One region of the Alteribacillus bidgolensis genome, then DNA from elsewhere that is predicted to be linked to it. Evidence: riboswitches for the same ligand, from Rfam matches in the RefSeq annotation. Region 1 holds a riboswitch; each other region holds the start of a gene.
What was found. A riboswitch is a leader RNA that binds a small molecule or an ion and turns the genes downstream of it on or off. The one in region 1 is predicted to bind S-adenosylmethionine.
Positions count from the first base shown of each region.

Region 2: linked by a shared signal. The riboswitch ahead of CEF16_RS11330 (methionine ABC transporter ATP-binding protein) and the one ahead of CEF16_RS03225 (methionine biosynthesis PLP-dependent protein) in region 1 are both predicted to bind S-adenosylmethionine.
Region 3: linked by a shared signal. The riboswitch ahead of metK (methionine adenosyltransferase) and the one ahead of CEF16_RS03225 (methionine biosynthesis PLP-dependent protein) in region 1 are both predicted to bind S-adenosylmethionine.

Region 1 covers NZ_KZ614149.1:602,107-604,375, reverse strand. The annotation lists gene CEF16_RS03230 (bifunctional homocysteine S-methyltransferase/methylenetetrahydrofolate reductase) at 1-162, opposite strand, end outside; gene CEF16_RS03225 (methionine biosynthesis PLP-dependent protein) at 195-1,298, opposite strand; SAM riboswitch class I at 1,399-1,511, opposite strand; gene CEF16_RS23560 (hypothetical protein) at 1,575-1,739, opposite strand; gene prsW (glutamic-type intramembrane protease PrsW) at 1,755-2,269, opposite strand, start outside.
Region 2 covers NZ_KZ614149.1:2,260,567-2,262,835, reverse strand. The annotation lists gene CEF16_RS11340 (ABC transporter ATP-binding protein) at 1-314, shown strand, start outside; SAM riboswitch class I at 791-912, shown strand; gene CEF16_RS11330 (methionine ABC transporter ATP-binding protein) at 1,185-2,213, shown strand; gene CEF16_RS11325 (methionine ABC transporter permease) at 2,203-2,269, shown strand, end outside.
Region 3 covers NZ_KZ614149.1:2,177,650-2,179,918, reverse strand. The annotation lists gene pckA (phosphoenolpyruvate carboxykinase (ATP)) at 1-443, opposite strand, end outside; gene CEF16_RS10865 (thiol-disulfide oxidoreductase DCC family protein) at 650-1,051, shown strand; SAM riboswitch class I at 1,102-1,216, shown strand; gene metK (methionine adenosyltransferase) at 1,364-2,269, shown strand, end outside.

The DNA.
Region 1 (2,269 bases):
AGAACCTGCTTTTACATATTCCTTATGAACAGCTTTTATTGTATTTGGATTACTCAGGTTCAACATTTCAAAACACCCGGTAATACCTTTATCATATAAATAGGTGCCCATAGCACCGTCACCGACAAGCATGTTTTGCTGTAATTTATTAAGAAATTCCACTACTCTGTCATCCTTTCTTTTTAAGAGCGCGCTTATAATTTAGCTAAAGCTTGGTCTAAATCTGCAATTAAATCCTCAGCATTTTCAATACCTACAGAAAAACGAAGCAGCCGATTACATACACCGTTTGCTATTCTTACTTCTTCTGGTACATCAGCGTGGGTTTGGGTTGCTGGATAGGTCATAAAACTTTCTACACCGCCAAGACTTTCAGCAAATGTTATTAAGTCCAGTTCCTGCAGAAGAGTATTCACCCATTCTTCATTTTGAAGGCGGAAAGATAACATTCCACCTTTACCTGGATAGAGAACATCTGCAATTTTATCGTGTTTATTTAAAAAGTCTGCAACTTCCTGTGCATTTTTTGTATGTTTTTCCATACGAAGGGACAATGTTTTCATCCCTCTCATAAGCAGCCAAGAATCCATCGGTGATAAAATAGTGCCCATGCCATTATGAAAAGCCCCTATTCGCTCACAAATATTTTCATCATTAGCAACAATTAATCCAGCAATAACGTCGTTGTGACCTCCTAAGTATTTAGAAGCGCTATGAATAACTATATCAGCTCCCTTGTCTAAAGGCTGCTGCAAAACAGGAGTGTAAAAGGTGTTATCTACGATAAGCAGTAATTGCTTGTCTTTTGCGATTGCAGCAAGAGCGTCAATATCAGCCTCTTGCATCAATGGGTTCGTTGGTGTTTCGATAAACAAAGCGCGGGTTTTCTCGTTTATCAACCGCTCAAAATTTTCTAAATTACGAGGATCTCCATATTGTATAGTTACTCCCCAGTTTTTCCAGCCTTCTTCAAAAAGCCTGTAGGTACCTCCGTACAAATCTTGTGAGGCAAGAATTTCATCTCCACTTTCAAAAATAGCAAAGAGCGTTTGTATGGCTGCCATTCCAGAACTTAAAGCAAATCCTTTTCTGCCGTTTTCAAGTGCAGCAATCGCATTTTCGAGTATTTCTCTTGTCGGATTGCCTGTTCTAGAGTAGTCATATCCAGTGGATTGTCCAATTCCAGCATGACGATAAGCAGTTGAAAAATACACGGGAGCACTAACAGCCCCTGTTTTTTCATCTTGATTATTGCCGATTTGCGCTAAGTTTGTTTCTATATGGTGTTTACTGCTCATTTTTATGCACCTCATTTTTTATGTATATTCTTTTTTCCCTAATAGGAAAGCCTTCTTCTCGATAAGAAGAAGGCCTGCTTTATAAAGGCATGTACACTTCATCTTATCTTTCAGACGAGTAAGTATATCGTCTGTCGGATTTAGCACCTGACCATTGCGTGGCTGGTTGCTGAGATTTCATAGGGCCTTTCCCTCCATCTCTCTCGATAAGAATATAAAAATGTAATTGTTGTTAGTAAAACCGTACACGATAAAAAGCATAATTGCAATAACAAATTATTCCGGGGTTGCATCAATGTGAAGATTCGTTTCATTACCGCATACGCATCGCTTAAATCCTGTTTCGAGCTCTCCTTTTTCATTGTTTCTTCCTCGAAGAATATATTTTTCACCACATTTAGGACAGCGGACAATTACACGATAACGAGTCTGAACAGCCATAACTTCCATCCTTTCTTATGCCATTTTTTCATTCGCTTTTTTTGACCTCGACAATGCGAACCACCATAAGAAAAACATAAATGGTACAATGATAACTATTACATTTTTATGGACGGTCAATAATATCAAATCATATAACCCATGTAAAACAAGAGGCACAATAAGTGAGAATATCATCCAGATTACTTTTTTTACCTTTGTTGATGCAATTTGAGCACATCCTATATAATACCCCATTACTACTCCAAATAAAGCATGGCTGGAAACTGAAAGTAGAGCTCTACCTATTGCATAATCAATTCCAGTCGCCATGAGATATATTACATTTTCAGCCGAAGCAAACCCTAAGGAGATCGATGCGCCATATACAATTCCCTCATAGCGCGAATGGAAAGATACAAATTTATAAATAGTAAAAAACAATAAAAACCATTTAAAAAACTCTTCTAAACCTGCTGCTCCTAAAAAAGCATGTAACCATTCAGAACGTAAAACACCTTCTGCTTCTAATGCATATTGCAGAACCATTA
Region 2 (2,269 bases), 1.7 Mb from region 1:
TTGGGGAGAGGCAGCTTATTTCATTTGCAAGAGCTCTGCTGGCTGATCCTCGTATATTAATCTTAGATGAAGCGACCGCATCTATAGATACAGAAACTGAGCAGATCATTCAATCGGCTTTGAAAAAGCTGTTAGAAGGGCGGACAGCAATTATGATTGCCCATCGATTATCTACGATTAGAGAAGCTGATGAGATTGTTGTATTAGATCACGGACGGATTATGGAACAAGGCAGCCACCATGAATTAATGAAGCAAGGCGGGGAATATTACCGGCTTGTTCGTGCTCAGTTTAATGTACTTGATGCTGGTTGAGTGAAACGTAGTGGATTGATGTTATGTTATTACTGATTTTACATGCTATTAATATGTTAAACGGGGCTGTCCCAAAAGGTTTTTTCAGCTGAAATACACTTCGCTTTCACCCTTAGGGCACAAGTGCGGGATCTTACTTCCACAGGAAGTGGTGGCTTCTACGTTGCACACAGGACGTGTGCGGTTTTAGTAGAAGTTCCTTTATCTTTGCTTTTCCGGAGGGAGTCTACGTGTATTTCAGCTGAAGTTAATTAAAAAATTTCGCCGAACAGACTTATGGGACAGCCCCCTTCATTTTGATACTCTTTAGTACTTAGGAATGCCTTAACTTTGTTAAAAAGGATCAAAGTATAAGTATATACTACGTCTTCCGCTATAGGACTTGGCGGTGAGCCAAATTTTTCAAATCCAAAGTTAATAATTGACACTTCCTGTCCCACATGCTATTATTCCATTTGGCTGACAATACAATAAATCTCTTATCATGAGAGGTGGAGGGACTGGCCCTTTGAAACCCGGCAACCATCCATGTATTTTATTAAACAATGGAAAACGGTGCCAAATCCTGCAAAGTGTAATATGCTTTGAGTGATGAGAGGAAGGATGATTACTTATATACACCTTTCTGTGCATCGGCAGAAAGGTTTTTTGTTTCCGCTCAATGAAAAAAGGGAAAAAACAAAATATCACTGACCAATGTGCAGTTTTTACCAATAGCACAGCAGTTGACGAGCTTTGTAAGGACCTGTAAAGTTTTAATGAGAATAATAAAAGGTTGTCTATCCGTGCTGACAAGGCGGATTTTTCTAGGGCGTTTTATGAAGTTTTCTGATAAGTTTAGTCGGAATTAAAGGAACGAGGGATAACAGCATGATAACTTTAAATCGTTTATCGAAAGTGTTTCAAGCAAAAAGCGGAAACATAACAGCTGTCGATGACGTAAATTTATCGATAAATAAAGGCGAGATCTTTGGGGTTATTGGATACAGCGGTGCTGGAAAAAGTACCTTGATCCGCATGTTAAATATGCTAGAGCGGCCAAGCCAAGGGCAGGTTTCGGTGGCTGATTGGAACATGTCAAAGCTTTCCGGACGCTCTTTAAGAGAAGCAAGACAAGAAATCAGTATGATATTTCAGCATTTTAATCTGCTTTGGTCCAGGACGGTAGAGGAAAATATAGCTTTTCCTTTGGAAATAGCAGGCGTCCCAAAGAAAAAAAGAATAGAAAGAGTACAGGAACTTATAGAACTAGTAGGACTCCATGGGCGTGGAGATGCTTATCCTTCTCAGTTAAGCGGAGGTCAAAAACAACGGGTAGGCATTGCAAGAGCGCTTGCAAACAACCCTAAAGTTTTGTTGTGCGATGAAGCGACCTCAGCTCTTGATCCAAAAACGACAGATTCCATTCTTGATCTTTTAACGGATATAAATAAAAAACTAGGACTTACAATAGTACTTATTACACATGAAATGCATGTCATTCGTAAAATTTGTCATCGCGTAGCAGTGATGGATGGCGGAAAAGTAGTTGAACAAGGGATGGTGCTTGATGTTTTCCGCCACCCGAAGCAAGACATGACCAAAGAGTTTGTCAAACAAGTGACGGAGCCGGAAGAAACGATGGAAGCAATTGAAGGATTACTAGAAGATAGAAATATAGGGCCTGTAGTCAAATTAATGTTTCTTGGTGAAGATGCAGAGCAGCCCGTCATGACAGAACTGATCCAAACGTGCGGTGTCAGCGTGAATATATTGCAGGGGAAAGTTTCTAAAACGAGAGATGGCAGTTACGGAACCTTATTTGTGCAGCTGCAAGGAGAAAAGAAGAACCTTGATAAAGCTCTATTGTTTTTAGAAGACCATCGTATAGAAGCGGAGGTGCTGAACCATGATAAATAACCTCCAGGAAGAGCTGCTTCCTAATGTTAATTGGGAAAATATGTGGGAAGCTACAT
Region 3 (2,269 bases), 1.6 Mb from region 1:
GTTTCTAATTCTTCTTGTTCAGGCCGGATGAATAATTGTCTTGCGAAAATATTATGCCAAGCATACTCATTAATAACTTGTATGGGCAGACTGTACGCTGGATCTGCTCCGGCAAATCCGCGGGTTACAAACAATTCATTGTTCTTTTTAAGATGCTCGATTACTTTTTTATAAAGGGAGGAAAAAATTTCTTTACTAATCGGCTGATTTACAGGACCCCAATCAATTAAATTCGTAACAGATTGTTCGTCAACTATATATTTATCTTTAGGAGACCGCCCCGTATATTTTCCAGTTTCTACGCTTAAAGCCCCGCTAGAAGTCAATACACCCTCATTACGCTGCAGGGACTTTTCAATTAATCTAGATACTGGTAAATCGTTAAGAACATTTCCTCCATGAAGAAGCTCGTTTAACTCGTTTGAAAAATTAATCGTCGTCATGGCGGCAAAACCCTTTCTCTGATTAATAAATAATTATCATTTTAATTATGAATTAGTATAACACATTTATTTATTTAGTCTATACTAATTCGTGATTTTTGTTAAAAGATTTATACAAAATGTTTGTTGGTCCGTATTTATTATAATTGATAGATGATAGAAATTTTATAATGTTAAAATGAGACTAACGTAAAGGAGATGATCCAGTGACAATCACAAACACAAACAAGTCTTTTGTTGTTTTTTATGATGGAACATGCACTTTGTGCCAAAAAACGAAACAAGAGATAGAAAAATGGGATAAACATAAATTGTTAACCTGGCGTTCCATAGAGGATCCTTCTATATTTGAGGAATATTCGTTTTTAAAGGAAGATAGAATGAAGCAGGAGATGCACCTTCTTGAAGAAGATACCTATTTATACACAGGATTTGCAGCGGTAAAACGAATCTTTCAGCTGTTTCCTGCGGGAAAGAGATTCGCTTTTCTCTTCTATTTGCCTGGTGCAGACCGAGCAGGCAAGGTTATTTATAAACAAATAGCAAAGCGCCGCCACCAGCTGTTAGGAGGGGATTGTGCTTCAGGAGCTTGTAAAATACAAAGGTAATTTATTTGACAGAAGCAGTAAACTGCGTTATGATATTTCGCGAACGGATACTCTTATCCCGAGCTGGCGGAGGGACAGGCCCTGTGAAGCCCGGCAACCATCCCCGTAATATAAGGGGCAAAGGTGCTAACCTGGAAAGACGGATATCGTCTTGGAAGATAAGAGGCGAAAAAGGTGAACGTTTACTATCCCTTTTCCTCGCCATGGAAAAGGGTTTTTGTATTTTAAACAAGATTTTTCTCCTTCTCGTCTTATAAGAAGTATCAGGGTATGAGTGCCGTAATACCAAATTTGGTAAAGGAGGCAGTACACGTGGCAACTGCAGGACGGAGATTATTTACCTCAGAGTCAGTTACAGAAGGGCATCCTGATAAAATTTGCGACCAAATATCAGATGCTATTTTAGATGAAATTATAGAAAAGGATCCTAACGCTCGTGTGGCTTGCGAAACCACAGTCAACACAGGGTTGGTGCTGGTAGCTGGGGAAATTACCACCTCTACTTATGTCGACATCCCAAGGATTGCAAGAGATACATTGAAAAATATAGGTTATACTCGTGCAAAATATGGTTTCGACTATGAAACATGCGCCGTATTGACTTCCATTGATGAACAATCTGCTGACATTGCCCAAGGTGTAGATCAGGCTCTTGAAGCCAGAGAAGGGCAGATGACGGAGGAAGAGATTGAAGCAATTGGGGCAGGCGACCAAGGTTTAATGTTTGGTTATGCCGATAATGAAACAGAAGAGTTAATGCCTCTACCTATTTCATTGTCTCATAAACTATCTAGAAGACTTACAGAAGTACGTAAAAAAGAGATCGTTCCTTACTTGCGCCCGGATGGAAAAACGCAAGTGACAGTGGAATATGGGGAAGATGGAACGCCTTTACGGGTCGAAACGATTGTGATCTCAACACAGCATCATGCAGATGTAACGTTAGAACAAATCGACCGTGATTTGAAAGAACATGTGATTGAACCGGTTGTACCGGAAAAGCTACTCGATAATGAAACGAAGTATTTTATTAATCCGACTGGCCGTTTTGTTATTGGCGGTCCACAGGGAGATGCAGGTTTAACTGGACGGAAAATTATTGTTGATACGTATGGCGGGTACGCTCGTCATGGCGGAGGCGCTTTTTCCGGTAAAGATCCTACAAAAGTAGACCGCTCCGCATCTTATGCAGCTCGTTATGTAGCGAAGAATATTGTG